One region of the Kitasatospora sp. NPDC001660 genome, then DNA from elsewhere that is predicted to be linked to it. Evidence: riboswitches for the same ligand, from Rfam matches in the RefSeq annotation. Region 1 holds a riboswitch; each other region holds the start of a gene.
What was found. A riboswitch is a leader RNA that binds a small molecule or an ion and turns the genes downstream of it on or off. The one in region 1 is predicted to bind cyclic di-AMP.

Region 1 (7,657 bases):
GCCGCCGCGCGCCGAGCCGCAGCCGGCGGTGCCGGTCGACGTCTGCGGGCAGAGCGGCAAGGTCGGCCTGCCGCCGGGCCTGGTCGAGATGTGCCGCAAGGCGTACGGGCGCTGAACCAGCAGGAGACCCGAGGCCGGTTGTGGGGGCCGAATACATGTACCCCTTCCGGCACGTCACGGTGCAGAACCGTGCCGTGGGACGTGCGGGATTCGCCGGCTGTGTGAGATATCCCTCTCCCGTCGTCGTAGCGCTGGTGGGCTGGGGAGGTTGACCATGTCGTCATGACCTCCTCGCCCCGCCCGTTACACGTTGGTGGCCGACCGGATCCGACAGGCGGGACTACCGCGCTCGGTGGAGAGTCCGCTCCGGCCCGTGGGTATCTGCTGGACAACGCGCGCGCCGAGGCGGGCGAGCGATTCAGCTGGCTGGCGGAGCTGTTCGACGGTGTGACGCGCGGGCACTTCGATCGACTGGGGGTCAGGGCTGGTTCGCGCTGCTGGGAAGTGGGGGCCGGTGGCCCCGGTATCCCGGAGGCGCTCGCGGCGGCCGTCGGTCCGACCGGCTACGTGCTGGCCACGGACATCGACCCGTCGTGGCTGAAGACCGGCGACGGGTACGAGGTGCGCCGGCACGACGTCGCCGCTGATCCGCCCCCGGAGCCGGGGACGTTCGATCTGGTGCACGCCCGGCTCGTGCTGGTCCATGTACCCGACCGGGCTCGGGCGTTGGCCACGATGGCGGCAGCGCTACGGCCCGGCGGCTGGCTGCTGGTCGAGGACGCCGACACCGCTCTGCAGCCACTGGCGTGCCTGGACGACAGCGGCCCTGCGCAGCGGCGGGCCAACCGGCTGCGCGACGCGGTCCGGGAGCTGCTGACGCGCCGCGGCGCGGACCTGCGCTACGGCCGGACACTGCCGGGGGCGTTGCGTGAGGCCGGCTTGGTGGATGTCGCCGCGGGGGGCGTCTTCCCGGTCGGCGGGCTGGCCTGCGACCGGCTGGAGGCGGCGACCATCCGGCACGTGCGCGGCGAGCTGCTCGCGGCCGGGCTGGCCGACGACGCCGAGATCGACGCGCACCTGGCCGCCATCCACGCGGGCGAACTCGACCTGACACTCGCACCGCTGATCTCGGCCTGGGGACGCCGTCCAGCCGAGCAACCGCCGGCACTCGGTTAGGCGCGGATCCAGGCGTTGGCCGACCTGCCCACAGCGCTGTTCTCGCCTTCGAGCAGGCGAAAGCGCTTGAAGCACGGAGCTACTGGAACACCGAAGGCATCCCGACACCGTTCAACGGAACCATCCCGAAGGGCGAGATCGGCATCAACCCCGCGTATCCGCGTTCCCAGTGCACCGTTTGGACCGCAGAGACCTGCGGGCGCGGTCTGCCCGGTCAAACGGCTCGACGTGGTTTTCCTCTCCCGCCTCACCGACCTGTCCATGACGGCCATGCGGAGAGACGAGAGCGGGAAGGCCGCAGGACACCGCCAGCGGACAGCGTGACCCTGATCGCCAATTCCCGACCAAGCGCCGAAGCCGCGGCGGCCGAGGCGAAGCGCAGCCGCTCCTGGTGGCGCCTCCTGGAGGGTGCTCTCGTCTACCCGCACAAGCGTCGAGGACGGCGAAGAGGCCGGTGGGCCCGACGAGAACGTCGGGCCCACCGGCCTCCCAGGAGGGCGGTTCAGGACGAGAAGTAGCCGACCAGGTCGGCGACCACGTCGGTCTTCCCCCACTGGTTGACGAACGACACCCGGCCGTCCACCACGGGGGCCACCACCAGCGCGGACACGACCTGTCCCGGCCGGTAGTTGATGCTCGACGCGTCCGGGCGGCCCGTCCCGTGCGGGAAGACCGTCAGGAAGCTGGTGTCGGTGGGGAAGACGGCCGTGACGTTCATGACGACCGCCGTCACACCGGTCTGGGGCATGCCCTCGACCCCGGCCACCCGCAGGCTGACCTGGTCGCCCGAGCCGCCCAGGGTGCCCACGCGGACGCCCTCGCCGTCACGGGTGTCCATCAGCCGCACCAGCGGGGACGCCGTGTAGGTGGAGCCGAGGCCGGGTCGACCTGGCCGACCAGCGTCGCCAGGACGGCGAGCAGCAGGGCGCCGGGAGCCGCGAGCGCGGCTCTCCTCCCTCGGTGTCGCACGCGTCTCTCAGTGGACAGCAGTGTCACACTTTCCCCCCATGTCGGAAACGCCCGACTCCCATGACCCTCACAGGAGTTCACAGGCAGGCGGAGTATAGCGAGCGCAAAGGACAAGTTCGGATGCGCTCCTCACCCCGTGTGAGGGTGCCACAGCGGCTTTTCGGGCACGACACGTTCTTTGGGCAGTTCTTGACCCGGGGCGGGTAACTCCGGAAGCGGCCCGCGGCTCTGGGCTGCCACGACGGCGTCCCCGTGGGCTGCCGCCCAGGCGCCCATGGCGCGGATCGGGTCGATCAGAGCGCTGCCGGCCTCGGTGAGGGTGTAGTCGACGCGGGGCGGTGCCTCGGCGTAACGGCGGCGCTCCACCAGACCGTTGTGCTCCAGCCGACGCAGTGCCTGGTTGAGCACCTTGGGACTGATTCCCCCGATCCGGTCCAGCATGGCCCGTGGCCGCATCGGACCGCCCTCGCCGAGGATGAAGACCACCACGCTGTCCCAGCGGTTGGCCAGCACCTCGAAGGCGATCCGAGCCCGGCAGTCCGCCGCGAACACGTCCCCCGCCATGTCGACCACGTCGTCCGCTCGTTCCATGCGGACATCCTCCCCCGGTCGATGCCTACCGTGTGGTGTCCATCGAACCTCGTAGCGTCCGGAGCACGGCATCCACGACGCGAACAGGAGTACGACGATGCGCATCGGCATTCTTGGTACGGGCGGCATGGCGGCGGCCCTGGGCGGGGCATGGGCACGGGCCGGGCACGAGGTCCTGGTGGGTGGGCGGAACACCGAGGCCGCCGCCAGGACGGCGGTCGGCGTCGGGGCCACCGGGTACGGCAGCCTCGCCGAAGCGGCGCGGTACGGCGAGGCCGTGCTCGTCGCCGTACCCGCGGACATCGCGCCGACGCTGGCCGAGGAACTGGCTTCGGCCCTTGCCGGCCGTACCGTGCTCGACTGCACGGTCCCGATGGCGGCCGCAGCTGCGGGACCGGTGCTGACCACGACAGGTGGCACGGACTCGGTCGCCGCCCGGATGGCGGCCGCCGCCCCCGATGCGCGGATTGTCAAGGTGTTCGGTGTCTGCCACGAGAGCATCTGGACCCTGCCCCGGCCGGCCTTCGAAGGGGCGCCGCTGGCGGTGCCCTTCTGTACGGACAGTCCATTCGCTGCCACCCTGGTGGTCGAGCTGATCACATCGATGGGGTGTGTCCCGCTGGCCTGCGGAGGGTTGGACCGTGCGGCGCTGCTCGAAGCGGCCGCGGTTTTCGCCGTCGGCGTCTGGTGGTCCGGCGGAGAGGCCCGGCACGTCTTCCCTGCCCCCGCTCTCGCCCCTGGTGCGATCGACGACGAGTCTTAGCCGGTCCCCGGCGAATCCGAGCCGGTGAGCGAGACAATGACACGACAGAGAAGCCGAGTTGGACGACATCGGTACCGGCCGGAGAAGCCGACGAACCCCACCAAGAAATGATCTCGGTGGGGTTGGGGCGACATGTGAACGAAAGTGGAGACGTCCCCAGTGAGCCGACCCACCCGGTCGAGGGCACGCGGTCGAAGCCGAAGAGGGCGGTGGAACGGGGTGGCTGGACGAGGACGCCCCCGGCTTGCTCACCCCGGTCCGCTGCCGCTTTACCGTTTTACCGTGATGATGGTCTGGTGAAAGAACACCCGGTCGCACCGACGCCCGTCATCCTCGGCATAGACGACCTCCGACCGCTCCCCAGAGCCACGCGGATCGCCCGCACCAGCCGCGAAGGTATCCAGCTCCTGCAAGAGCACCGCGACAGCTTCATTGACGAGCTCTGGCTCGACCACGATCTCGGCGGCGACGACAGCATCATGCCCGTGGTGACCCTCATGGAAGAGGCCGCCTTCAGCGGACGGCCCTTCCAGATCGGAACTGTCTTCGTTCACAGCGCCAACCCCATCGGCGCCGAAACCGTCGTCCGGTCACTCAGACGCTGGAAGTACCAAGTCCGGCGGGCGACGGCCTAGGGAACCCGACGCAGGGCCGAGACCTCAGGGCCCGACGCGTCGTGAGACTGCGATAGAAACCGCGGACCGGACAAGCCGCGTCCGACACGAGGCACGAGACCCTGCACCCGCCGCCGCCCGGCGTTGGTACGTCACCGGGAAACGCCCTCGGGTGACATCACTCGCGGGGAGGCGTCGGTGACGCTGCGTCGGGAAGCGTGGACGAGGCTGGAGATTGCCGCCGCCCAGGGGCCGGACGCCCGGCTGACCGGGACTCAGCCACTGGAAACCCGAACCGCGGGGGCCGGAGTCGTCCGTGAGCTCGTGCACCCCGGGCTGTGTGAGCTTGCGCCACCCGATCCGCTCGAGCCTGTTCGCCGCGTTCAACCGCAAGGACGATCTGCACACCCAGGGCGGCACCGCACTCTCGCTCGCCCGCGTCCTGGTCGTCAACTCGGCTGGATCTTGGCTGAGTTCGCGGCTACTGGGCAGACTGGCCGGCCGCGCTGCTCCGCCCCGGCCGGCCGACCCGGGTCTTCGCGACCGCGCACCCCCAAGTGGCCGCCTACCCGCACGAGGCCGCCTACCCGCACGAGCCCGCCCGGGTGATCCGGGCCGGCCACCCGATGGACGCGCTCGACCTCCGTTCCTGGTCCTCCGGCCGCCTCCGTCCCACGGGCGCCCGTGGGACGGAGGCGGCCGACCCGCCCCGGACGGGGTCGGGCCGACCTCGGCCTACGTCCTTGACGGACGGCTCAGTTGGAGAAGTCCTGGGTGAGCCAGACGGTTCCACTGGCATCCCGGTGGACCGCGATGCCGATGTGGGTGAACTCGCTGCTGAGGATGTTCTTGCGGTGGCCGTCGTCCGGCGGCGTCTCGTTCAGCATGTCCTGGGTCAGTCTGACCGCCATGGCGGCGATGTCCTGGGCCGAGGTGGAGACCCCGTCGCCGTAGCCTATGTTCTCCCCGGCGGCGTTCCACTGGACGCCCGCGGCCGTCTCCCGCGCCCCCAACTCGGCCTCGCCCGGGCACTGGTGGGACATGCCGCAGCCGTCGGCCATCGTCTGGTTGTGGGCCTCGGCGCTGCTGGTCAGCCCCGACGTGATGGTGTAGGCGGGCAGACCCTGGGCGGCCCGCGCCTGGTTGATCAGGTTCAGGACCTGCTGCACGGCGTCCGAGTTCGAACCGGTCTGCGCGGCCGGGGTGGTGGGTGTGGCCGCGGTGGTGGGTGCGGGGGCGGGTGCGGGGGAGTGCGTGGCCGGGGCGGACGGGGACGGCGGCGCGGACGTGTGGGACACCGGGGTCGGAGCCGGAGTGGAGGGCCGCGCCGAGTGGGAGCTCCGGGACTCGCCGTCGGGGCGCGCGGTCGCGGATTCCGGGGCGTGGGAGGCCGGGGCGGACGGCGACGGCCAGGCGTACGAGGCTTCGGCCGAGGCGGGAGCGGAGGGCTGAGCGGCGTGCGGGTCGGCCTGGCGGTGGTGCTGATCGTCGGAGTCGCTCTGGTGCCGGTGCTGGTGGTGCTCCTGCCACCACCCGGCGTGGCTCGCGTACGTGTGGGAGCCGGGCGCGGCGGAGGCTCCGCTCGCGCTCAGCAGCGGCAGCATGAGGCCGGCGCCGGCGATCCCGGCGGTGGCGGCCAGACGCGGGGTGTGCTTCCGGCGCGCACGGCGATGCCGGCCGGTACGTGAATTCAGCATGGGGCGTCCCTCTGCGACGCCTACGAGGTGAGCTGTCGGGTTCGGGCCGTGAGGTAGCCCGGCCGCACGCGGCGGCTTCACCCCTAGCCGCGCCCGTCTCGTCCGCGAACGGGCCGAGCAGGGCGCGGCGAACTACCTGGTTCCCCCGCTCCTGCCCGGTGCACTGCTCGACGTCCGGCCGACCGGTGGACAGGACTCGGCGTCCCGGCGGCAGGGTCCGCAGGTGCGAACAGCCTGAACGCTAGGCAGATCGACCCATAAGACACAAGTTCGTATGATGCACATCACATGGACGTCCAGCGAAAATCTGATGGAATGCCATATTGACTCACGGAACGTCGCATACGTGTATTAATCGGACAATTCCCCGGGTTGTCAATGCCGGTTGCGACGGCCACCGCCCCGAGGGCGGGCGTGGACGGCGACGGCCGCCTCGCGGGCGGCCGGGTCCAGGTCGTCCAGCTGCGGGGCGATCGGCTCGGCGGCCACGGCGAGGACCGGGACGGGCGCGGCGGCGGTGCGCAGGTGGAGGGGCCGGGAGGCGGCGCGTACCTGCAGAACCTGTGATCGGCGGGACCCGGCTACGCCGGCAGGCCGTCTGCGGCGGCCCGGAGTTCGGCGCGGGTGTCCAGGCGCGCGTCGTCCTCCGGCCGCGACAGCCGTCGTCGACCAACCCGCTGCTCCGGTCGCTCCAGTCGCTTCGGCCGGGCTTCCCGGCGGGGTATCGGTGCCCGAGTCGGGGCTGGGCCGGGCCACCGGCCGCGGCCTGGGTGAAGCGCGCCGCGACTACGCCCTCGGCGACGGCCATCGAGCAGAAGGTCCGCGCTACCAGTCAGCCCCGGGTCAAGCAGCGGGTGCGTAAGGCGGGTCGAGCGCGTGGCATTGGCCTGGTCGGAGAGCCGGCAGTGCCCAAGGGCCCGATTCGCCTCGGCACGGCTTCCGGCGCTCCCGCTGGCCAGAGGCTCGCTCAACTCGCCAACCTGAGCGCTCGACAACAGCGCGTTCGCGCGTCCAGGTCTCGCGCCCGGGGAGTTTCGGCATCGATCGACCGGTTTGTGATCACGGTTCGGCGACCTTCCGTCCGCCGAGGCTTCAATCAGCCCTCCTGGCGCTCGGGCAGCGGTAGGTTTCGGAGGCAAGCACTCTTGATCGTCACGGGGGATTCACCATTTCCACTCAGTCTGCCGAGCTGCCCCACGGCGCCGCGTCCGCCGAGCCCACCTCCGATGCCACGGCCCCGGACCTGCCCGTCTACGGCGAGGGACAACTCAGCTGCCAGTGCTGCGGCTCCGTCCCGGCCGTGGATGCGACCTTCCGCGGGCACCAGGGCATCGTTGTGATCTTGAAGTACCTGAAGCGCCGGGGGCCGTACTGCCGCAGCTGCGGCATCGCCGCGCACCGCGAGATGACCTCCGACAGCCTCTGGCAGGGCTGGTGGGGCATACCCTCGATGATCGTCAACCCCATCATCATGCTGATCAACATCCCGCAGCGCCTGAAGATCAACAAGCTGCCGGAGCCGCTGCCCGGCGCGCCCCGCCCGCCGACGAACCCCGGCAAGCCGGTGTACCTGCGGCCCACGATCTTCGGCGTGCTCATCCCGGTGATCCTGGTCTCGCTGATCGTCCTCGTGGAAAAGGGCGACCCCGAGTTCGCCAAGTCCGGCGACTGCATCCACAACAACAACCCGATCGTCCTGCCCGGTGCCGTCGACAGCAACCCCGACGTCGAGGTGGTCCCTTGCTCCGACCCGAGGGCCGAGGCCCGCGTCGTGGGCCGCGCGGACGACACCAACGACGGCGAGAACGTGTGCCGGAAGTCCTTCCCCGACGCCGACGGCTACTTCA
Region 2 (7,657 bases), on a different contig from region 1:
TTTCGGAGCGGAGCGGCGCGGGCACAGGGGGTACGCGATGGCGAAGGCGCGGCGGCGGGCCGGCACGGCGGCCCTGCGGACGGCGCAGCGGGCAGCGGCGGCCGTCCTGTTCGGGACGGGGCTGCTCGGGCTGCTGCTGTTCTCGCTCGGCCGGGCCCACGCCTGGCAGGCGCTCGGCGGCGGGCTGGTGATCGCCGGGGCGTCGTCGGTGGTCGGCGGCGGGCTGGGATTCCTGTTCGGGGTGCCGCGGGTGCGGAACGGCTCCGGTGAGCCGCAGGGCTCGTACGCGCCGAACACCAACCTGGAGCAGGTGTCGGACTGGCTGACCAAGGTGCTGCTCGGTGTCGGGCTGACCCAGCTCGGGTCGCTCGGCGAGCGGCTGCACCGGCTCGGGACGGCGCTGGCGCCCGCGCTGGGCGGGGAGGACGCGGCGGTGCCGTTCGCGGCGGCGCTGGTGCTGTACTTCCTGGTCTTCGGCTTCCTGGCCGGCTGGCTGGTGACCAGGCTCGCGCTGCCCCAGGTGCTGACCGACGCGGACCAGGCGCTGGACCTCTTCCTGGCCGGGCAGGACCGCGACCGGCACGGCGACAAGGTGGGCGCGGACGACCTGCGGGTGCGGGCGATGCAGCAGCTCGGGCTGCTCGGCGGTAGCGCGGACCGGCCGAGCGCGCTGGCCGCGCAGCTGCCGCCGTCCGCGGCGTCGCCGGCGTCCGGGCCGGACGGCGTGGTGGCCGAGGTCCGCTCGACCGCGCGCCGCTCGGCGCTCACCGCCGACCAGGTGCGGGACCTGTACGCGGACGGTTCGCAGGGCCGGCGGATCCAGGCGCTCGCGCTGATGCAGGGTGATCCGGCGCTGGCCGACCTGTCGAGCGTGCTGGACGCGATCGAGCACCCGCGCTCGGGCTTCGAGCAGTACCACGCGCTGCTGGCCGCGCGGGGCCTGCTCTCCCGGCTGCCCGGCGCCGAGGCGCAGCGGCTGCGGGACGCGGTGGCGGGGCAGCTGGTGCTGCCGGACGGCATTCCGTACGGCTCGGACCGGAGCTGGCTGGCGGAGAAGATACTGTCCCGGCTGGAGGCGACGGCGGCCCCGCAGCAGCAGGCGGCGGCTCCCGTACCGGTTCCGCAGCCCGCCGCTCCGGAGCGGAACTCCTAGACGGCGAAGTGCAGTTCGGGCTGCTCCCGGGGGCGTCTCGGCCCCGGCGCGAGCGGGGCGGTCGGCGCAGCCGGCTCAGCGGCCGCACAGGCCCTGGACGGCGGCCCGGTTGACGTTGGTCAGGCCGCGGACCAGCTGCGCGGTGAGGAAGACGATCACCAGGCCGACCACCGACAGCCCCGCGACCTGCCCGGCGCCCTCGATGTAGTAGACGTGCTCGACGCCCTTGCCGTCCGTGTAGTCGTACAGCCGGAGGCCCGGCCACGGGGTGAAGGTCGAGTAGACCCAGTGGTAGAGCGGGTAGAGCGCCATGGTCCAGCCGAGCAGCAGGAACACCAGCGTCATCACGAAGCTGAACACCGCCCACGGGAACATCACCACCTGGTACAGCACGCCCCTCCAGCCGGCCGTGTCCGCCAGCCGCGCGGTGATCGCCCCCCAGGTGCCCGGCCGGACCCGGCGCACCGGCGCCGGCCCGGGCACGTCCAGGGCGAGCATGCCCCGGGCCCGGGAGCGCTCCAGCCGGCCGAAACCGCGGGCGACGACGGTCAGCCCGGCCAGCACGGGCAGGCCGAGGACGGTCACGAAGGTGCCGGCACCGAACGAGAAGAGGACGACGGCGACGGCGAAGCCCACGAGCGCGACCGGCAGGCCGGTGAGCACGTAGCCGACCTCGCGGTAGTGGTACGCGGAGAACGGCGCCCGCCAGAACGGCGGCGGCTCCTCGGTGCGGCGGACCCGGGCGGGGCGTCGGCCTTCGGCGAGGCCGTCGCCGGGGCCGCTGCCGCCGTCGAGGCCGTCGAGGAAGTCCCACTCGCGGTCGTGCGTGGTGAAGCTGCTGCTCATGTCCCCGCCCCCTGTCTGTCCCGTTCCCGTGCTGACGATCTCATCTTTGTCGAACGGGGCGGGGCGGCGGCATCCGGAGACCTGGCGGATCGGGGGTGGGGTTAACCCCCCTCACCCCTCCGCGCGTGCGGCTCGCCACTCGTCGGCGAGGAGCGAGTAGAGGTACGAGTCGGACCAGACACCGCCCTTGAACAGGTCGTGCCGGACCCGCCCCTCCAGCTGGAAGCCGAGCTTCGCGAGCACCTTGGCGGAGGCCGCGTTGTCGACGTCGACGCGGGCCGCCAGGCGGTGCAGGCCGAGGTGGTCGAAGGAGAGCTCGCACAGCAGCCGGACGATCTCGCTCGCGTAGCCGAGCCCCCACACGTCGCGGCTCAGCACGTAGCCGAGGCAGGCCGATCGGTACTCGCCGAGGGTGAGGGAAGCGTGGGCGATCGGCGTGGCGTCCGCCGGGTCGTCGGCGTCGGCGCGCCGGGTGACGGCGAGCCGGTAGGTGTCGCGCTCCTCCTCCATCGCCTCCTCCAGGTAGAGGGCGAGCTGGTCGGCGCAGGTCTCCCGGTCGTGCGGTTCGAACGGGAGGTACCGGGTGACCTCGGGGTCGCCGTACAGCGCGTACAGCGCGTCCAGGTCTTCCGGGGTGTGGTGGTACTCGCGGATGGCCAGCCGGGGGCCGGTGAGTCGTACGGGGACCATGGCTGCCGACCCTATCCCCGGGCAGCGGTTACCGTTCGGGCTATGAACGACGAAGACCTGCAGCTCGCCCCGCGCACCATGGCCGCCGACCTGCTCGCCTGGGCGGCGGCGGAGGGCCGCACCCCGGTGGCCGAGGCGCCGGTGCGCGCGGTGCTGGCGCTGCTGGAGCTGGGCGAGGGCAGGATGCGCGACGGCTGGCCCGAACTGACCTCGGACGCGGTGGAGCACCTGCTGTACGAGCGGCTCCACCTGTACGTCCAGCCCGCGCCCGAGGAGGACCCGCTGGCGTACGGCGCGGCCGTACGGCTGCTGATCGACCACCAGCGGGCGGCGAAGCGGCTCAACGCCAAGCGGCAGGAGCGGCTGCACGCCGAGGCCGAGTGGCAGGGCGAGGTCGCGGCCGGGCTGCTGCGCCGGGCCGACCTGGTGACCTGGCCCCGGCTCTACGCGGTGCTGCTGCGTGCGCACGGGGTGGACGTCGCGGACGAGGCGGCGGTGCGGGACTGGCTGGCCGGGTTCCTGGAACTGGCGGAGGAGGAGCGGCTGGCCGCGTTCGCCGCGCTGGCGGAGGCCGGGTGGCTGGACGAGCCGGACGAGCGGGGCTGGGGCCCGGGCCGGGTCCTCTCGGTCGGCATGGCCACGGACGGCGCGCGGCGGCTGCTGGAGCAGGGCCTGATGCGGCGCAGCTACCGCAATCTGGCCGAGCTGACCGCGCTGGGGCGGCCGATGCCGGCCGAACTGGCCGGGGAATTCGGGGAGTTCGAGGACGCGGCGACGCAGGCGGCGCTCGCGCTGTACGGCGAGTGGACGGTGCCGGGACTGCCGCGGCTGCTGGTCGAGGAGTTCCCGGAGCTCGCGCCGGAGCCGGGGCAGGCGGAGATCGACGCGTACCTGGCGCAGTTGCCGCAGGAGGAGTGACGCCAAAGGCTGCGAAAAGGCCCCGACCTTGCGCGGTCGGGGCCTTCGTCCGCTCTTCGTTTCGCCGGAAACCCGGTGCAGGAGCTCAGGGGTTGAGGCCGTGCTGCTGGAGCCAGGGCTCCGGGTCGACCGGGGCCCCGCCGCCGGGGCGGACCTCCAGGTGCAGGTGCGGGCCGGTGACGTTGCCGGTGGCGCCGACCTTGCCGATCTGCTGGCCGGAGGCGACCTGGCCGGAGCCCTTGATGATCGAGGAGAGGTGGCAGTACCAGATCTCGGTGCCGTCGGGCAGGGTCTCGACGATCCGGTAGCCGTACGCGCCGGACCAGCCGGCCGAGGTGACGGTGCCCTGGCCGACCGCGTAGACCGCGGTGCCGGTGTCGGCGGCGAAGTCCAGGCCGGTGTGCAGGTGGGCCCAGTAGCGGGCGCTCTGGCCGTAGTGGGCGGAGAGGCTGTAGTCGCGCACCGGCAGGGTGAGGGCGGCGGCCTTGGCCTTCTCGGCCTCGGCGGCGGCCTTCTTGGCCTCGGCCTCCTTGACGGCGGCCTTCGCCTGTGCCTCCTGGGCGGCCTGCACGCGGGCGCCCTCCTCGGCGGCGGTGCGCTGGCTGTCGGCCTGCTGCTGGATGCGTGCGGCGAGCGCGAGGCCGGGGTCGGCGGAGAGGCCGACCGGGGTCTCGTCCGGGGCCTCGATGGCGGGCGCGGCGGCCGGGGTGGCGGAGGCGAACCCGGTGGCACCCAGGGTGGCGGCGACGGCGGTGACGCCGAGCAGCGGGGAGGCTCCACGGGTCTGACGCGGCATCCGGTGGCGGTTGGCCTCGGCCTCCGGGGCCGGGAACTCGTCCTCGGCCGGGCGGGGGTGGTCGAGGAGCTGGGTACCGGCAGCGGGGCCGGCGGGCTGTGCCGGGGTGTGCGTCGACGCCACGGAGGCGCGCTCCTTTCCTTCCTTCGCGCCTACCGGGTTAGCTGACGGGTTCGGAGCAGGAAGGTCTCCTACGGCCGGGCCGGGGCCCCGCCGATTCACCCCAAGGAACGTGGTTCCCCGGCTCCCTGGCCTGCCCGGAGGCCGGCCGGCGGGATTAGGCGACGGCGCACGGTGCCGTCTGGGTACGGCGTTTCGACCGCGCTGCGTTATCAAACGTTAATCCCAGGAGGCTCTGATTCCAAGCCATCCGCCTGGGACGGCCGACGACCGGGCGGGCGACTTGTGCCCTATGAACGTTTTGCGGCTACTGCCCGTCCCTGACACTACTTAACGTGATTGGACGCCGACGAACGGCGGCCCGGGCGGCCCCATCTGAGTACTTCTACTCATGTGCGACCGGCCGGGCCGCCGCCATCCTGACGCCATGAACGCACCGATGCAGTCACGCACCACGGCCGCGTACTACGTCCAGGCCGTACTCTCCTTCGCCCTGTCGGGCCCGCCCTCGCCATCGGGATCGCCTACCTGCCGGTCGGGGCCTGGACCCGGGCCTTCCTCGGGGTCGGCCTGCTCTACACCGTCACCTCCGCCTTCACGCTCGCCAAGGTCGTCCGGGACCGGCAGGAGTCGGCCGAGATCGTCACCCGAGTGGACCAGGCCCGGCTGGAGAAGCTGCTCAGCGAGCACGACCCGTTCAAGGTCGAGGGGGTCTGAGGGCCCGTCGCCGCGGGGCATCGCGCCGGCATCGCGCGGATAGCTTGACGGCTATGGCTATTAGCCTTAGCTTTATGGCTATCGGCGGTACCGCCGATGCCACCGCAGCAGCGGACCGAGGAGGCCCACCATGAACGGCACCATCACCCCGAGCACCCAGTACCTCGACGTTCCCGGCGGCCGGATCGCCTTCGACGACACCCGGCAAGGCGAAGGCGCCCCGGTCGTCCTCCTCCCCGGAATGCTCGACACCCGGCACGCGTACCGGTACCTCGTCCCACTGCTCACCGCCGCCGGCCACCGCGTCATCACCATGGACCTGCGCGGCTTCGGCGAGTCGTCGATCGCCTGGGACGACTACGAGCCGGGCGCGATCGCCCCCGACGTCCTCGCCCTGCTCGACCACCTCGGCATCGAGCGCGCCGTCCTGGCCGGCAGCTCCTACACCGGGGCGACGGTCGTCAAGGTCGCCGGGGACGCGCCCGAGCGGGTCGCCGGGATCGTCCTGATCGACGCCTTCATCGAGAACCTGCCGCAGAACGCCCTCATGCGCGGCATCGTCCACGCCATGGGGACGGTGGTCATCCACTGGCCCGCGTTCTGGGGCTTCTACCACCGCAAGCTCGCCTACCCGGGCGCCAAGCCGGCCGACTTCGACGCGTACGTGAACGGGCTCGTCGACTCGCTGCGCACCCCCGGCCGGAAGCCCGCCACCCGCGGACACGTCCGCGGCGACTCGGCGCCGGTCGGCTGGACGGCCGCGGTGCGGTGCCCGGCGCTCGTCGTCATGGGCGCCAAGGACCCCGACTTCCCGAAGCCGGAGGTCGTCGCCGACCGGCAGGTCGCGGCGCTGGGCGCGCGGAAGGCGATGATCGAGGGGTCGGGGCACTACCCGATGGCCGACAACCCGCGGGCCGTCGCCGACGCCCTGCTGCCCTTCCTCGCCGAGATCGCCTGACCCCCGATCGCCCGACCGTACGGAGAAACCGAGCCCATGCCCCGAGTCGGACTGACGCCCGAGCAGGTCGTCGACCACGCCCTCGCCCTCATCGACGACCAGGGACCGGACGGCCTCACCCTCGCCGCCGTCGCCGCCCGGGCCGGCGTCGCCACCCCGTCGCTGTACAAGCACGTCAGCGGCGGCCTCACCGAACTCCGGCGGCTCATCGCCGTACGGGTCACGGAGGAACTGGCCGCCCGGCTCGCGGACGCCGCCCTCGGGCGCAGCGGGGACGACGCCGTCGCCGCCGTCCTCCGCGCGTACCACGCGTACGCGCTGGCGCACCCGCACCGCTACAACGCCCTGCCGCAGGCGCCGCAGGCGGACGGCGACCTGAGCGCGGCGGCGGCGCGGCTGGTGGGGGTGATCGTGGCGGTGCTGCGCGAGTACGGCCTCGACGGCTCCGAGGCCATCCACGCCGCCCGCACCGTCCGCTCCCTCGCGCACGGCTTCGCGTCCCTCTCGATCGCCGGCGCCTTCCAACTCGCCGAGGACCTGACCACCACCCAGGACCGCCTCATCACCACCCTCACCAGCGGCCTCCGCACCTGGCCGAAGCCCTGAGACGACGGGAGGGGGCCGGCGGGGGACGAACCGTTCCTGCTGCCCGGGGGGAGAAGACGTGACGGCAGGGCGGAGGGTCACGCGAAAAGTCGATGGCGCCGACTTTTCGTGCGGCGCGGCTGCACGTGGGGCGTTGCGAGTGAGGAAACGGTTCTGCTCGCCCCCCAAGGCGCGTGAGACGTCGGTGGGGTCGACTTCTCGTGCGGGGTGGCGAGTGAAGGAACGTTTTTGCTGGGGCTAGTGTGGCGGGGCTGACTGGGGGGTCATGACCGGGGACCGCCCACCGTTTGGCGGAGGTCTTGTGCCCGCACTGACAGGGAGGGTGCGGCGGTGGTACTGGCGGCTGCTGGACGGGGACGCGCGGGCTGAGCGGGACACGCTCGTCGCGCTGCTGGTGCTGACGGTGGCGCTCGGGCTGCTGCCGATCGCGCTGCCGTACAGCTGGCCGCCGTCGGCGCTGGTGCTGCCGCTGGTGGTCGGCGGGCTCGTGCTGCCGCGCGGGCGGCTGCTGGTGCTGGTGTGCGCCGCGCTCGCGGGCAGTGCGCTGGGGGCCGCGTTGCAGAACCCGCACGGGGTGCGGATCGGCGTGACCGTCGTCCTGGCGGCCACCGGGGCGACGGTGCTGGTGACGAACCGGTCCCGGCACCGGCTCGGGCTGCGGGGCACCCAGGGCGACTCGATGCTGCTGGAACTGGCCGAGCACACCAGGACCCTCGCCCGGCTCCCGGACCGCCTGCTGGACTGGCACTTCGACAGCGCCCTCGCCCCCGCCGGCGGCACCTCGTTCTCCGGGGACTTCCTGCTCTGCACCCACCGCCCCGAGGACGACCTGCTGGAGCTGCTGCTGGTGGAC
Region 3 (7,657 bases), on a different contig from region 1:
AGCGCCACGAGCAGGAAGAACAGGCCCTGCCCGGTCGGGTCGCCCTTGGCGGGCGTCGTGAGGTCGGTGACGTGCAGCGGCACGCCCTGCCGGTCGGTGACGTCGGTGAACACGGCGGTGGCGGCGACGACCGAGGTGTCCGAGTTGCCCTTGGCGACGATCAGCTCGGGGCTCCTGGCGTCCGGGACGAACGCGCCGACCAGGTCGCGCTCCTTCAGCTGCTGCTCGGCGGCGGCGCGGTCGGGCAGCGTGCGGACGTCGAGGGCGTCCCCGGCCTTGGCCTGGATCGTCTGCGCGAGGCCCTGCGCCTGCGGGCCGGCGCCGACGACGGCGACCTCGAGGTGGTGCGGCTCGGGCTGGTGGAAGGCGCCCTGGTAAGCGAGTGCCATGCCGAGGCACATCAGCAGCGGGGTGATCAGGTGGACGGCGAGGTGTTTGAGCGAGTGCCCCATGGTGGGCGCTGCGGCGGGGTTCCGGGGTGTGGTGCTCATGGCGTTCGTACCGTCCTCCGATGACGCTGTGCTACGTGCGTGGCAAATACAACCAATGAAGGTGGTAAATGCAACCATCTATGGATGTACCTTACAACCATCCAGCACGGATCGGAAGCCGACCCGCCCCCCCCGAGGGCTCACACCAGCTCGAACACCCCGTACCCGAATCCGTCCGCCCGCAGCTCCCCGTCCGACACGCGCACGCCCTGCACCTCCAGCGGCCGCACCGCCACACCGTCCCCCAGCGGCACCGCGCCCGGCTCGCGCCGCGGGTTGACGGCCACCAGGTACCGCCCCGCCCGCGTGTACACCAGCGGGTACCCGGCGTTCCGCACCTCCACCCCGCCCGACGCGCCCAGCCCCGGGTGCGCCCGGCGCAGCGCGATCAGGCGCCGGACGGTGTGCAACAGCGAGGTCGGGTCGGCGCGCTGGGTGAGCACGTCCGGCCGGTGCGGGTCCGGGTCGACCGGCAGGTAGAGGCGCTCGGGCGCAGCGCTGGAGAAGCCGGCGGTCGGGCCCGGGCTCCACTGCATCGGGGTGCGTGAGCCGGCCCGGTTGTAGCGCGGGCCGAGCGTGCTGCCCTCGGTGTCGGGCAGGCCGGGCACGTAGCGCATGCCGATCTCGTCGCCGTAGTAGACGGCGGGCAGGGTGGGCCAGGTGAGCAGGAACGCGAAGGCGGCCGGGAGTTGCTCAGCGGTGCGCGGGCCGGCGGCGAGACGGGAGAAGTCGTGGTTGGCGGTGGGCAGCACGACGTGGCCGCTGCCCTCGGTGAGCTCGACCGCGGAGCGCCACGCGTCGAGGAACACGCTCGGGGTGCCGCGGCCCTCGGCCGCGAAGTAGCACGCGTCCTGATTCCAGAACTCCTCGACCGTACCGCCGTTGTTGTTCCACAGGGAGCGCAGCGGCAGGCCACGGTCCGCGCCGCCGAAGTGGAGGAAGAAGTCGGCGTGGAAGCCCGCCGAGACGGCGGCGGCCGGGTCGCCCCACTCGGCGAACAGGGCGGCCTGCGGGTGGGCGCGGTCGAGCCAGTCGCGCAGCCCGGTCCAGAGCTTCCTGGTCTCGGTCCGGTCCGGGTCGTCCTTGACCAGCGAGTAGGCCATGTCGACCCGGAAGCCGGCCACGCCGAGGCCGAGCCAGTGGGACATGATGTCGCGCAGCGCCGCACGGTTGGCGCGCGGCCCGTCGGCGTCCACCGGCTGACGCCAGGGCTCGCCGGAACTCGGGCGCGCGTAGCCGAAGTTGAGGGCGGGCTGACAGTCGAAGAAGTTCGGGCGGTAGAAGCCCGGACGGCTGCCGGGCGAGGGGACGAAACCGTCCACCTGCCGGTCGGACCAGATGTAGCGGTGGTCGGCCGGGTCCTCGGCGGCGGCCAGGAACCACGGGTGGCGGTCGGAGGTGTGGCCGGCGACCAGGTCGAACAGGATCCGGATGCCCTTGCGACGGGCGGCCTCGACCAGGGCCACGAGGTCCTCGGTGCTGCCGTAGCGCGGGGCGGGGGCGAGGTAGTCGGTGATGTCGTAGCCGGCGTCGCGGAACGGCGAGGCGAAGCAGGGGTTGAGCCAGACCGTGTCGACGCCGAGCCAGGAGAGGTGGTCGAGGTGCTCGGCGATGCCGGCGAAGTCGCCGATGCCGTCGCCGTCGGAGTCGGCGAAGGTCTGCGGGTAGATCTGGTAGAGGACGGCGTCGGCCAGCCAGTCGGGGCCGGAGCGGGTCGAGGTCATGGGCTGGGTCCTCCTGCCGGGTCCGGGGGCCGGGTTCCCCCGATTCTCGCCGAATCCCGGCCGTCCCGACAGCCCGCCGCACCTGCGGCCATCGCGGCCGTCGACCTCCTGGTGACTGGCACGCGGACCGGGCCTCCCGGCAGTGGAAGGTCACCGACGCCGGCAACGGCCGCTGGTCCGTCGCGGTTCCGGGGACGGACAACGTCCTGGACGTCAACGAACGATTCCGCCGGGAATGTGCGAACGCCTCTCTTGATCTCCGCGTCAGGTGGTTCTCATCGGGGTCTCACGGTCGCGGTGGATCGTGGCCCGACGATGGACACGCACCGGGGGGAAATGGAGCCATGACGGCAAAGGGCGAAGAAAGACCGGACAGGCCACGGTGGTTCGGCCGGATGACACTCCGCGGCCGGCTCGCGCTGTTCACCGCGGCCGCCGTCTCGCTGGCGGTCGTGGCCTGCGCCGTGGCCGGCTGGTTCGTCGCACGCAATGAAATGGTCAACCAGGTCGATCGGACCCTGGCCCGCTCGTGGATGCCGGGCGACCGGCCCCCGAACGGCCAGCAGATCAAGGCCTTGACCGAGTTGTGCCACGGCACGGCCGGGCAGCCGTGGATGCCCAAGGGAGGCATCCTCCCCACGGTGATCGTCGCCGACGGCACCTCCTGCCCGCAGAACGACCCCCGCGCCGTGGCCGTCGCCCCGGAGGACCTCCAGATCGCGGGGAGCGGGAGCACCGGAGCGCACGCCGCCTCGCTGTTCCGCGACGGCCAGACCGCCGACGGCACCCCGGTGCGCGTCTACGTGGTCAGCATCGGCCCCGCGGGGTTCGGCGAGGCCGTACCCACCGCCGCCGTGGCGATCGCCCAGCCGCTCGAACCGGTGCAGGACGCGCTCACCGAACTCGCCCTGATCACCGCCGGCGCCGCGGCCGTCGTCATCGCGCTCGCCGCCGCGGGCGCCTTGTGGATCGCCCGCACCGCCCTGCGCCCGGTCGACCGCCTCACCCGCGCGGCCCAGCACATCGCCCGCACCCAGGAGCCGGGCATGACGATCGAGGTGTCCGGCCACGACGAGATCGCCCGGTTCGGCGAGGCCTTCAACGCGATGAGCACCGCCCTCGTCGGCTCGCTGGACAGCCAGGCCCGGCTCATCGCCGACGCCGGCCACGAACTGCGCACCCCACTGGCCTCCGTGCGCACCAACGTCGACCTGCTGATCCGCAGCGAGGAGTCCGGCCGCCCGCTGCCCGAGGCGACCCGCACCCGGATCCTCGGCAACATGAAGGCGCAGATGACGGAACTCTCCACCCTCATCGGCGACCTGCTCGAACTCTCCCGCCCGGCCGACGCCCGCGGCGCGAAGCCGCTGCCCCTCGTCGCCCTGCACGACGTCGCCGCCCGCGCCGTCGAACGGGCCGAACTGCGCGGCCCCGGGCTCGCCTTCACCGTCGACCTGGACCCCTGGTACGTCCGCGCCGACCCGCACGCACTGGAGCGCGCCGTGATCAACCTGCTCGACAACGCGGTGAAGTTCAGCCCGCCGGGGGGACGGATCGACGTCTCGCTGACGAACGGCGCGCTCGCCGTCCGCGACCGGGGCCCCGGCATCGCCGCCGAGGACCTCCCGCACGTCTTCGACCGCTTCTGGCGCTCCCCGTCCGCCCGCCAACTGCCCGGATCCGGCCTGGGACTGGCGATCGTCGCCCGCACCGTCCGTGCCACCGGCGGCGAGGTGACGCTCGCGCCCGACGGTGCCGCCGGCGGCACCGTCGCGACGGTCCGGCTGCCGGGCGCTCCGACACCTCCGCCGAAGACGCCCCCGCGGCACGGGTCCGGTCAGGGCTGACCCGGGGGCCGGGAGAGCCCGGAACGGCAGCGGCCGGCCCGGCTCGCGAGGAAGGTCTCGCGAGCCGGGCCGGCCTGGGCGTGTCCCGCGCCCATGTCCGCCGGTGCGGCGATCACCGGTCGAGCGGTCACCCGACATGACCATCCCGGTTGATCGTTTCGCCCCGCACCCGCGGTGGTCCGTCGCCCCGTCAGGGGCATCACCCCGTCAAGGGTCAGAGCGCGACGCCGTGCGCCCGGAGGTAGGTGACCGGGTTGATGTCCGAGCCGTACTCCGGCCCGGTGCGGATCTCGAAGTGCAGGTGCGGGCCGGTGACGTTGCCGGTCGCACCGGAGAGGCCGAGCTGCTGGCCGACGGTCACGGCCCGACCGACCGACACGCCGATCGAGGAGAGGTGCGCGTACTGCGCGTACTTGCCGTCGGCGAGCCGGATCTCGACCTCGTTGCCGTAGGCGCCGCCGTTGCCGGCCTTCACCACGACACCGCCGGCGACGGCGCGCACCGGGGTACCGGTGGAGCAGATGAAGTCCTGGCCGGTGTGGTGGCCGGAGGCCCACATCGTGCCGGCCACGCCGTACGCCTCGCCCAGCACCGGCTTGGCGAGCGGGGCGACGTAACCGGAGGTGACCGCGGCGGCCGGAGCGGCGGCGACCGCCTTGGCGGGCTGGACCACGGCGGCGGACACGACAGTGGGGGCGGCGGTGTGGGCCTGGGCGCTCATCGTGGTCACGAGGGGGAGGACGAAGGAGACCCCGGTCACGGCGGTGGCGATGCCGATGCGGGCGGCGCGGGGCAGGGTGATACGACGAGCCAGTGCAGGCATGGAAGATTCCTCTCCGACGCCTGCGAGGTGAGCTGTCGGGTTCGGGCTGGAGTTGCCCGGCCGCACGCGCGGCTTCACCCCAAGCCGGTCCTGGACTGCCGCGCCCAAAGCGCGGATTCCGGTCCGGCGTCTTACCTGTGGGTCCCCCGCTCCTGCCGTACAGAGCTCAGTTCGAGCCACCGGGCAGCGGCAGGACTCGGCGTTCCACCCGGTGGATCCGTCCGGGCTGGCCGGTCGGTCGCTGAACTAAAACTCATCCGTCCGGGTGAAGCAATGTCGATCTCTCGAACCCACGACAACCCCGCCCTCCGCGATGACGCTCCGAATGATCCGCAATACAGTACGTGCACAATCCATTCACTCCTGGCAGTCGTTCCGCCACTGTGCGCCGATGCGACCACCCCTCCGCGACCACCCGATCACCCGCCGCCATCCCCGAACGCGCCGCCGGTGACCCTTGTCACGTCCACCCCACCGGGCGGAGGATCGGGCCGTGACCACAACCAAGGCCGGCACCCTGCGCCTGGGCACCACGCAGGGACGCTGGGTCCTCCTGGCGACGGTGCTCGGCTCCAGCATGGCGTTGCTCGACAGCACCGTGGTGAACGTCGCCCTGCCCCGCATCGGGGCCGATCTCGGCGCCACCCTCGCGTCCCTGCAGTGGACGCTGAACGCCTATCTGCTGACGCTCGCCGGGCTCATCCTGCTCGGCGGCGCACTCGGCGACCGCTACGGACGGCGCCGGGTGTTCCTGCTCGGCGTGGTCTGGTTCGCCGCCGCCTCCGCGGCCTGCGCCGCCGCGCCGAACATCCAGGTGCTGATCGCCGCGCGCGCCGTCCAGGGCATCGGCGGCGCGCTGCTGACGCCCGGTTCGCTCGCCATGCTCCAGGCGGTCTTCCACCCGGACGACCGCTCGGCCGCGGTCGGACTGTGGTCCGGCCTCGGCGGCGTGTCGGCGGCCGTCGGCCCGTTCGTCGGCGGCTGGCTGGTGGACGGCCCCGGCTGGCGGTGGATCTTCCTGCTCAACCTGCCGCTCGCCGCCGCCGTCATCGCGGTCGCCTCCCGCTACGTCCCCGAGAGCCGGGACGAGAGCGCCTCCGGCCGCTTCGACGTGCTCGGCTCGCTGCTCGCCGCCCTCGCGCTCGGCACCTTCACCTACGCGCTGACGGCGGCCGGCGAGGGCCTCTCCCCCGCCGTCTGGGTCACCGGCGTGCTCGGGCTCGCCCTCGGCGCGGCCTTCCTCGCCGTCGAGCGCCGCGCCCCCGAACCGATGCTGCCGCTCGGCCTGTTCTCCTCACGGCTCTTCACGGCCGTGAACCTGGTGACCCTCTGCGTGTACGCGGCGTTCAGCGGCGTGTTCTTCCTGCTGGTCGTGCAGCTGCAGATCGTCGCCGGCTTCTCGCCGCTGGTCTCCGGTCTGGCCCTGCTCCCGATCACCGTGCTGATGCTGGCGCTGTCCTCGCGCGCCGCACGGCTCGGCAAGCGGATCGGCCCACGGATCCCGCTCACCGTCGGCCCCCTGCTGTGCGCCGCCGGGGTGCTGCTGATGCTGCGCGCCGGCGCCGGATCCTCCTACTGGGCGGACGTCCTGCCCGCCGTCACCGTGATGGGCTGCGGCATGACGCTGCTCGTCGCCCCGCTGACGGCGACCGTCCTCGCGGCCGTCGAGGTGCGGCACGCGGGCATCGCGAGCGGCGTCAACAACGCCGCCGCCCGCGCGGCCGGCCTGCTCGCGGTCGCCGCCCTCCCGGCCCTGGCGGGCCTGAGCGGCGACGCCTACCGGGTGCCGTCCGCCGTCGACGGCGCCTTCCACACCGCGATGCTGATCTGCGCCGGGCTCCTGACGGCGGGCGCGCTCACCGCCTTCGCCACCGTCCGCGGCAACGTGCTGGCCCCCGAGGACCATCCGGTCGCCGAGCCGGACACCGAGTGGTGCTGCGGTACCACCCCGCCCCTCGACCCCGGCCACGTCCACACGCACGAGGGCCCCGCCACCGGTCCTTGAGTGGCAGAGCCCTCGGCAACCTGACACTGCGTCAGGGAATGCTGCGTCAGAGAATGTCGCCCGGCGCGTACTTGGCCGCCTCCGGGTAGGCCGCGGCGACGGCCTCGACCTGGCGGACGACCTCGGCCACCTGCGCCCCGGCCGCGCCGGTGAAGGACAGCCTGTCGGCCAGCAACGCGTCCAGCGCGGCCCGGTCCAGCGGGATCCGCTCGTCGGCGGCCAGACGGTCCAGCAGCTCGTTCTCCCGGGCGCCCGCACGCATCGCGAGGGCGGAGGCGACGGCGTGCTCCTTGATGACCTCGTGGCCGGTCTCCCGGCCGACGCCCGCGCGCACCGCGCCCATCAGCACCTTGGTGGTGGCGAGGAACGGCAGGTAGCGGTCCAGCTCGGCCTCGATGACGGCCGGGAAGGCGCCGAACTCGTCGAGGACGGTCAGGAAGGTCTCCAGCAGGCCGTCGAAGGCGAAGAACGCGTCCGGCAGCGCGACCCGGCGCACCACCGAGCAGGAGACGTCGCCCTCGTTCCACTGGTCGCCGGCCAGCTCGCCGGTCATCGACGCGTAGCCGCGCAGGATGACGGCCAGGCCGTTGACGCGCTCGCAGGAGCGGGTGTTCATCTTGTGCGGCATCGCGGAGGAGCCGACCTGACCCTCCTTGAAGCCCTCCGTCACCAGCTCGTGGCCGGCCATCAGGCGGATGGTCTTGGCCAGGCTGGACGGCGCGGCGGCCAGCTGGACGAGGGCGGTGAGCACCTCGAAGTCCAGCGAG
Region 4 (7,657 bases), on a different contig from region 1:
CTCGACCTGCTGCCGGGCATGCTCGGCCTTCGCCCGCTGGGCGGAAATCTCGGCGCGCTGGGAGATGAACTGCCGCGTCGGGTAGGCGAGGATCGCCACCAACGAACAGAGCACCAGGACGAGGACGGTCGCCCGGCTCGTGAACCGAGGGCGGGCCGCCAAGCCCGGGATCCTCCAGCCAGCCATCTCCCGTTCCCCTCCTGGTCGCGACGGTGCCCCGCCGTCCACCCTACGGGGTGAACGGCGGGGCACCGGTCAGGCATGCGCTACCGGGAGCGTTCAGCCCTCGTACTTGAACCGCGGGAACGCGCCGCGGCCGGCGTACTCGGCGGCGTCGTCGAGGATCTCCTCGATGCGCAGCAGCTGGTTGTACTTGGCGACGCGCTCGGAGCGGGCCGGGGCGCCGGTCTTGATCTGGCCGCAGTTGGTGGCGACGGCCAGGTCGGCGATGGTGACGTCCTCGGTCTCGCCGGAGCGGTGCGACATCATGCAGCGGTAGCCGTTGCGCTGGGCCAGCTCGACGGCGTCCAGGGTCTCGGTCAGCGAGCCGATCTGGTTGACCTTCACCAGCAGCGCGTTGGCGGTGCCGGTCTCGATGCCCTTGGCCAGGCGCTGCGGGTTGGTGACGAACAGGTCGTCACCGACCAGCTGGACCTTGTCGCCCAGCTTGACGGTGATGGCCTTCCAGCCGTCCCAGTCCGACTCGTCCAGCGGGTCCTCGATGGAGACCAGCGGGTAGGCGGCGACGAGCTCGGCGTAGTACTCGATGAGCTCGGCGGCGGACAGGGCCTTGCCCTCGAACTGGTAGGCGCCGTCCTGGTAGAACTCGGAGGAGGCGACGTCCAGGGCCAGGGCGATGTCGCGGCCGGGCACGTAGCCGGCCTTCTGGATGGCCTCGAGGATGAGGTCCAGGGCCTCGCGGTTGCTGTCCAGGTTCGGCGCGAAGCCGCCCTCGTCGCCGAGGCCGGTGGACAGGCCGCGCTCCTTCAGGACGCCCTTGAGGGTGTGGTAGACCTCGACGCCCCAGCGGACGGCCTCGGAGAAGGACTCCGCGCCGATCGGGGCGATCATGAACTCCTGGATGTCGACGTTGGAGTCCGCGTGCGAGCCGCCGTTGAGGATGTTCATCATCGGGACCGGCAGGACGTGCGCGTTCGGGCCGCCCAGGTAGCGGAACAGTGGCAGGTCGCTCGCCTCGGAGGCGGCGTGCGCGACGGCCAGCGAGACGCCCAGGATGGCGTTGGCGCCGAGCGAGGACTTGTCCGGGGTGGCGTCCAGGTCCAGCATGGCCTGGTCGATCAGGCGCTGCTCGGTGGCGTCGTAGCCGACCAGCTCCGGGCCGATCTGCTCGATGACGGCCAGGACGGCCTTCTCCACACCCTTGCCGAAGTAGCGGTTCTTGTCGCCGTCGCGGAGCTCCAGCGCCTCGAAGGCACCGGTGGAGGCACCCGACGGGACAGCGGCACGACCGGTGCTGCCGTCGTCGAGGCCGACCTCGACCTCGACCGTGGGGTTGCCACGAGAGTCGAGGATCTCACGGGCTACGACGACATCGATGGACGGCACGAGGCATCTCCTTGCGGAAGCAGGGTCCTGCTGACGGTGGTGCGGTCAGCGGGACGATTGCGGAGTCGTTACGACCAGAGCCTAACCGCACGGGGTCCCGGGGCCACGCCGACCTCGGTCCCGTCTCAGCGTGTGGCCGTGCTACTTGCCGGTAGTTCACCTGCCGGCCCCGTGGAATGGGCCGAATGCGGACGAAAGGGGCCGATCCGGGGTCGGCCCCCTCCGCGTGTCGCGCCGTCCGCCGTCGGTCGGGCGGTCAGCCGAGGTGCAGGACCTGGCCGGGCAGGATCAGGTTCGGGTCGCCGCCGACGGTGGCGCGGTTGCCGTCGTAGACGGACTGCCAGCCGCCGGACACGCCTTGGGCGGCGGCGATGGTCGACAGCGTGTCACCGGCGCGGACGGTGTAGTCGTGGCCGCCCTGCGGGGCGGCGGCGTGCGGGGCCGCGGCCGGGGCCTGCTGCTGGGGCTGGGCGTACTGCTGCTGGGCGTGCTGCTGCTGGGCGTGCTGCTGCTGGGCGTGCTGCTGCTGGGCGGCCTGGCCGGCGTACTGGTGGTAGACGCTCTGGTGGCTGGTCCAGTGCCAGGCGCCGTTGCTCTGGTACCAGTACACCTTCGCGTCGGCGTCCCAGCCGGCCTTGCCGGAGAAGCCCGAGGCCTGGGTCTGCTGCTGGGGCTGGGCCTGCTGGGCGTGCTGCTGGTACTGCTGGTGGTACTGCTGCTGGGCGGGCATCTGAGCCGGCTTCGGCTGGGCCGGCTTCGCCGCGGGCTGCTGCGCCGGCTGGGAGTGCTGCTGGGCGGCGGGCTGGGCGTCCGAGGTGTCGACGGCCGCCGGGGCGCCGCCCTTCGACAGGCCGGCCTTCTTCGAGCAGACCGGCCAGGCGCCCGGGCCCTGCGAGGCCAGGACCTTCTCGGCCACCGCGATCTGCTGGCCCTTGCTGGCCTGGTTGGCCTGCGGCGCGTACGCGGTGCCGCCGAACGCCTTCCAGGTGCTGGAGGTGAACTGCAGGCCGCCGTAGAAGCCGTTGCCGGTGCTGATGCCCCAGTCGCCGCCGCTCTCGCACTGGGCGACGGAGTCCCAGGCGGAGGCCGGGGCGGCGGAGGCGCCGGTGGCGGTGAGGATCGGCATCGCGAGTCCGACGCCGGCCACACCCGCGGCGGCGATGGCCTTCTCGGTCTGGGTGCGACGACGGTGACGGCCGGTTCCAACGAACAGCATGAAGGGGTCCCTCTCCGCACGCCTGCGAGGTGAGCTGTCGGGTTCGGACCGGGAGGTGGCCCGGCCGCCGTCTGCGGAAACGATTCCGCTCGGGCGGCTTCACCCCAAGCCGTGGAGGAACGGCAACAAACCTGGTTCCCCCGCCCCTGCCCAGGGTTCTGGTCGGTTTCCCGTGGTGCGGCGGGCAGGACTCGGCGTTCCGCACTCGGGGTCCGCAGCTGCGAACTCCAGGGAGAGTAGACAGATCCTCAGATCAATCACAAGCTCATATCGCAGATATCACACAGACATCACGGCGCGTGGTCGATCGCCTACCAACGGCGGTTGTTTGTCCGGATTGATGGGTGTTCACACCAGGCATGTGGACCGGTTTGCGACGTATCGTCAGCATGGTGGAGCGTCCGCGAGCGCATGCGGCGAGCGGCTCTCGGGACTGAATTCGACCGGTAGTTCACGCAATCCGCGCATGATCAGGCCACCGCGCCAGCGCAGTTCCTCGGGGCTTTGCGCCAGCGCGAGATCGGGCAGCCGGGACAGCAGCGTGGCCAGCGCCGCCCGCCCTTCGAGCCTGGCCAGCGGGGCGCCGATGCAGTAGTGGATGCCGTGCCCGAAACCCAGGTGCGGATTGTCCGTTCGGGCCAGGTCCAGGGTGTTCTCGTCCGAGAAACGGGCCGGGTCCCGGTCCGCCGCGGCCAGCACCACGAGCACCGGGTCGCCGACCGGGATGTCCACCCCGCCGATGGCCAGCGGGCGGGTCGCGAACCGCCACGTCGCGAGCTCCACCGGCCCGTCGTAGCGCAGGAGTTCCTCGATCCCGGTCTCCAGCAGCGCCGTCTCGCCGCGCGCCACCGACTCCTGGAGCAGGCGGCGCTGCTCCGGGTTGCGCAGCAGCGCGTACGTCCCGTTGCCGATCAGGTTGACGGTGGTCTCGAAGCCCGCGAAGAGGAGGATGAACGCCATCGCGGCGGCCTCGTTCTCGGTGAGGTGCTCGCCGTGGTCGCTCGCCCGGATCAGGCCCGAGATCAGGTCGTCCCCGAGGTCCGCCCGCTTGCGGTGGATCAGCTCCAGCAGGTACGCCCGCATCCGCTTCACCGCCCGCCCCACGCCGCCGCGTTGACCGCCGCCATGGCGGATCATCATCCCGGCCCAGTCGCGGAAGTCGTCCTGGTCCTCGGCCGGCACGCCGAGCAGGTCGCAGATCGCGTAGATGGGGAGCGGGAACGCGAACTCGTGGATGAGGTCCGCCGAACCGCGCTGCGCGAAGCCGTCGATCAGACGGTCGGTGAGCTGCTGCACCCGCGGCTCGAACTCGGCCACCCGGCGCGGTGTGAACGCCTTCGACACCAGGCGGCGCAGCCGGGTGTGGTCCGGCGGGTCGATGTTCAGCAGGTGGGTCATCAGGTCCGCCTGCCGCTCCCCCGGGATGCCGACCCGGCCGGTGCGGTGCGCCTGCTCGCTGTGGTGCGCGGGGTTCTTCGACAGCCGGCTGTCCGCCAGCGCCTGGCGCGCGTCCGCGTACCGTGTCACCAGCCAGGCCTCCACCCCGCTCGGCAGCGTGGTGCGGTGCACGGGGGCGTGCTCGCGCAGCCAGGCGTAGGCCGGGTACGGGTCGGCGGCGAACTCCCAGGTGAAGAGCGGCGGGCGGGCGGCGTCGGGCTGAACTGGCATGGGTCGACCGTATCCGGTGGGTCGGGGGCGACTCGCCATCCACGGTGCGTAACCGGCTCGTCAACGGCCCGGGGGCGGCGCATCACCACCTTGCGAACGGTCTGTGGACAGTGCGTGGACAGGCCTTGGACGGGCCTTGGACGGACGGCAGGCGTGAGCCTGGTCACCTGAGGGGTAACCCCTGTTGCGGAGGGTCAGGACGTGCCTACGATCCTCGGCAGAAATCGTGGGCGCCGGTGCGGTGCCGCCCACAGGGAGGAGCGACCAATGAGGGTCAGCGGCGCAGTCGTCGTCATCGCGGTACTCGACGGCGGGTCGGGAGCCGACCTCGCCCGCCGGTTCACCGCGGCCGGCGCCGCCGGAGTGCTGATCGCCGACCAGCGGGTCGCCGTCGCCGAAGACCTCGCCGCCGAGCTCGACCGGCCCGGCTGCCCCGTCGTCGGCGTCGGCGGGGACATCCGCCGCCCCAGCGACGTCGCCGCGCTCGTCGACACCGCCGAGAAGCACCTCGGTCCGATCGACCTGTTCTGCGTCGCCGGACCGGACGGCGAGCGGATCGTCTCCCTCGCCGACCTGCCCGACCACCTCGACCTGGACCGCCTCGCCGAACTCGTCGCCCTCGTCGGCGAGGCGATCGGCGAGGTCGTCCTGCCGCAGCCGCGGACCGCGCAGGACACGGTCTCGGCGGCCTGAGTCCCCGCCCCCTGGTCCGGCCTGCTCCGGCTTATTCCGGCTTGAGCCCTTCCGCCTCGCGGACCGCGTCCCGGTAGGCGCGCGCGGCCGCGCGCAGCGCCGCGTCCACGTCCACCCCGGCGTCGTGCGCCCGCTGCGCCACGGCCAGCAGCAGCCTGCCCGCGGACTGCTCCGTGAGCTCCGCGGGCAGCTCGTACGGCTCGTCCGGCACGCCCTCGAACCCGGCCCTGCGCACCCGCGACACCAGCTTCGCCGCGTACGCGAGCGACGGCAGACCGGCCGGCACGCCGTCCAGCACCGACTCGCGGTCCGCCTTCTCGGCGGCCTTCAGCTGCTCCCAGTTCGCCTCGACCTCGGCGGCGCCCTCCGCCTCGACGTCCCCGAACACGTGCGGGTGCCGGTACATCAGCTTCTCGACGATGTCGCCGGCCACGTCGTCGATCGAGAAGGCCTCGGTCGGGTGCTCCTCGGCGATCCGGGAGTGGAAGAACACCTGGAGCAGGACGTCCCCCAGTTCCTCGCGCAGCGTCTCCCGGTCCCCCTCCTCGATCGCCTCGACCAGCTCGTACGCCTCTTCGACCAGGTACTTCACCAGGCTCGCGTGCGTCTGCTCGGCGTCCCACGGGCAGCCGCCCGGCGAGCGCAGCCGGTCCATCACCGAGACCAGGTCCAGCAGGCGTGCCCCGGGCAGGTCGTACGACCCGGGCAGCACCTCGATCTCCGGCACCTCGCCCGCGTGCTCCACGGCCAGGCGCGCCAGCGCCTCCGTCAGGCCCGGATCCCCGTCGGGGCTGCCCAGCCACACCGTGGGACCCCGGCCGGCGGGCTGCTCGGTCAGCAGCCGCGCCAGGGCCGGCGCGGAGGCGGTCGCCACGATCTCCACGTCCACCCCGGCCTGCCGCACCGCGGCCACCTGCGGATGCCCGGCGTCCCCCGCCAGCACCCGCCCCGCCGAGCGCAACGCCTCCCACGCCGGCCACGCCAACAGCCCGGGGGCCACCCGGTGGGTGGTGGTGAGCAGGATCAACTTCGCGCCCGGAAGATTCGTCGTCACACCCCGAACCTACCCGCCGCAGCCACCGATCCGACCGGCGGAACCCGATCCCCCGCACTTTCCCGGCTCTCCCCACCACCCACCCCGCAGGCGGGCCCGGCACGGAAAGTCGGAACCGGCCGGCTTCCTGCGCGGGGCGGCTCAGCGGGTGGTGCGGTGGGGTTGGAGCGTGTCCAGGGTCCGGCGGAGGCGGCGGACGGCGGGGTGGTGGGGGCCGTCCCGGCGCTCGCGTTCGAAGAGGAGTTGGAGGAGCCACTGCCAGGCGCTCTCGGCTTCGCCGGTGGCGGCGAGGCGCAGGCCGATGCGTTCGCGGAGGTCGAAGGCGCGCTCCGGGTCGGGGTCGTGGGCCGCCGTGGCGAGCAGGGACCGGTACTCGGCCATCGCCTCCGCGCCCTGCCCCAGGTGGTCGAGGCAGATCGCCGCGCGGTAGCGGTGGTCGAGGGCCTGGGGTCCGTACGGGCCGCCCTCCGCCGTGGCGGCCAGGCGGCGGTACTCGGGGAGGGCCTGTGCGTAGTGCCCCTCCTGGAGGAGGGTGCGGGCGTGGATGGTCCGGATCGTCCGCACCAGCGGCGCGCCGTCGCCGAGCTCGGCCTCGGCGCGGGGCAGCAGCTGCGCGGCGAGCCCGAGGACCTCGGTGTGGCGTCCGGCGTCCACGAGGTCGGAGAGCCGTCCGCACTCCGAGCCGAGGTCCGGGGCGGACGCGGTGGCGGTGGCGGGGACGGCCGGGACCACGGGCGGCACGAATGGCGGTGGCGGGGTCGTGCGGGTCGGCGGCACCGGTGCCGGCCGGAGCACGGGCTCGGCCGCCCACGGCTGCGGCTGGTGCGGGAAGCGGTACGGCCGGGTGGGGTCGGGCAGCGGCGCGTACCGCGGCTGGGTGGTCGGCTCGGCCGTGGGCAGCAGCGGGAGCAGCCGCGCGTACACCTGCTGGGCGTCGGCGGGGCGGTCGGCGGGCTGCTTGGCGAGCAGGTCGAGGACGAGGCGTTCGAGTGGCTGCGGCACGTCCGGCCGCAGTTCGCGCAGGGGGACCGGCGGCTCGTCGACGTGCCTGCGCAGCACCCCGAGCGCGGTCGGCGCGCGGAACGGCTCCTCGCCGGCGAGCATCTCGTGCAGAAGGCAGCCGAGCGCGTAGAGGTCGCTGCGCGGGTCGGTGGTGGTGGCCAGTGCCTGCTCGGGGGCCATGTAGGACGGGCTGCCGATCGGCGCGCCGGTGAGGGTGAGGCGGGTGGCGCCGGGGTCGAGGGCGGTGGCGATGCCGAGGTCGAGCAGGACCGTCCGGCCGTCGTGCCGGACCATCACGTTGCTCGGCTTGAGGTCGCGGTGGACCACCGGCACCGCGTGGACGGCGGCCAGCGCGGCGCACAGCTGGGCGGCGACGGCGACCGCCCGCTCGATCGGGAACGGCGCGTCCTCGGCGATGAGGTCGGCGAGGCTGACCCCGGGGACCCGCTGCATGACGA

Region 2: linked by a shared signal. The riboswitch ahead of ACWCXH_RS30130 (M23 family metallopeptidase) and the one ahead of ACWCXH_RS37165 (CAP domain-containing protein) in region 1 are both predicted to bind cyclic di-AMP.
Region 3: linked by a shared signal. The riboswitch ahead of ACWCXH_RS21955 (M23 family metallopeptidase) and the one ahead of ACWCXH_RS37165 (CAP domain-containing protein) in region 1 are both predicted to bind cyclic di-AMP.
Region 4: linked by a shared signal. The riboswitch ahead of ACWCXH_RS25680 (transglycosylase family protein) and the one ahead of ACWCXH_RS37165 (CAP domain-containing protein) in region 1 are both predicted to bind cyclic di-AMP.

The regions. Positions count from the first base shown of each region.
Region 1 is NZ_JBSFGU010000071.1:16,939-24,595, forward strand. It holds gene ACWCXH_RS37135 (hypothetical protein) at 1-115, shown strand, start outside; gene ACWCXH_RS37140 (methyltransferase domain-containing protein) at 283-1,176, shown strand; gene ACWCXH_RS37145 (hypothetical protein) at 1,679-2,014, opposite strand; gene ACWCXH_RS37150 (winged helix-turn-helix transcriptional regulator) at 2,275-2,736, opposite strand; gene ACWCXH_RS37155 (NADPH-dependent F420 reductase) at 2,834-3,499, shown strand; gene ACWCXH_RS37160 (cyclic-phosphate processing receiver domain-containing protein) at 3,796-4,134, shown strand; gene ACWCXH_RS37165 (CAP domain-containing protein) at 4,869-5,810, opposite strand; cyclic di-AMP (ydaO/yuaA leader) riboswitch at 5,813-5,945, opposite strand; gene ACWCXH_RS37170 (hypothetical protein) at 6,189-6,377, shown strand; gene ACWCXH_RS37175 (LppU/SCO3897 family protein) at 7,153-7,657, shown strand, end outside.
Region 2 is NZ_JBSFGU010000038.1:17,578-25,234, forward strand. It holds gene ACWCXH_RS30110 (hypothetical protein) at 38-1,153, shown strand; gene ACWCXH_RS30115 (sensor domain-containing protein) at 1,229-1,999, opposite strand; gene ACWCXH_RS30120 (GNAT family N-acetyltransferase) at 2,111-2,689, opposite strand; gene ACWCXH_RS30125 (hypothetical protein) at 2,732-3,607, shown strand; gene ACWCXH_RS30130 (M23 family metallopeptidase) at 3,693-4,526, opposite strand; cyclic di-AMP (ydaO/yuaA leader) riboswitch at 4,539-4,697, opposite strand; partial or broken gene ACWCXH_RS30135 (YiaA/YiaB family inner membrane protein) at 4,951-5,240, shown strand; gene ACWCXH_RS30140 (alpha/beta fold hydrolase) at 5,371-6,198, shown strand; gene ACWCXH_RS30145 (TetR/AcrR family transcriptional regulator) at 6,235-6,804, shown strand; gene ACWCXH_RS30150 (PP2C family protein-serine/threonine phosphatase) at 7,106-7,657, shown strand, end outside.
Region 3 is NZ_JBSFGU010000020.1:34,904-42,560, reverse strand. It holds gene ACWCXH_RS21970 (hypothetical protein) at 1-491, opposite strand, end outside; gene ACWCXH_RS21965 (alpha-amylase family glycosyl hydrolase) at 632-2,215, opposite strand; gene ACWCXH_RS21960 (sensor histidine kinase) at 2,611-4,062, shown strand; gene ACWCXH_RS21955 (M23 family metallopeptidase) at 4,277-4,885, opposite strand; cyclic di-AMP (ydaO/yuaA leader) riboswitch at 4,888-5,024, opposite strand; gene ACWCXH_RS21950 (MFS transporter) at 5,379-6,890, shown strand; gene purB (adenylosuccinate lyase) at 6,937-7,657, opposite strand, start outside.
Region 4 is NZ_JBSFGU010000027.1:6,568-14,224, forward strand. It holds gene ACWCXH_RS25670 (FtsB family cell division protein) at 1-162, opposite strand, end outside; gene eno (phosphopyruvate hydratase) at 280-1,566, opposite strand; gene ACWCXH_RS25680 (transglycosylase family protein) at 1,823-2,782, opposite strand; cyclic di-AMP (ydaO/yuaA leader) riboswitch at 2,788-2,956, opposite strand; gene ACWCXH_RS25685 (cytochrome P450 family protein) at 3,167-4,450, opposite strand; gene ACWCXH_RS25690 (SDR family NAD(P)-dependent oxidoreductase) at 4,718-5,143, shown strand; gene ACWCXH_RS25695 (MazG family protein) at 5,175-6,197, opposite strand; gene ACWCXH_RS25700 (protein kinase domain-containing protein) at 6,339-7,657, opposite strand, start outside.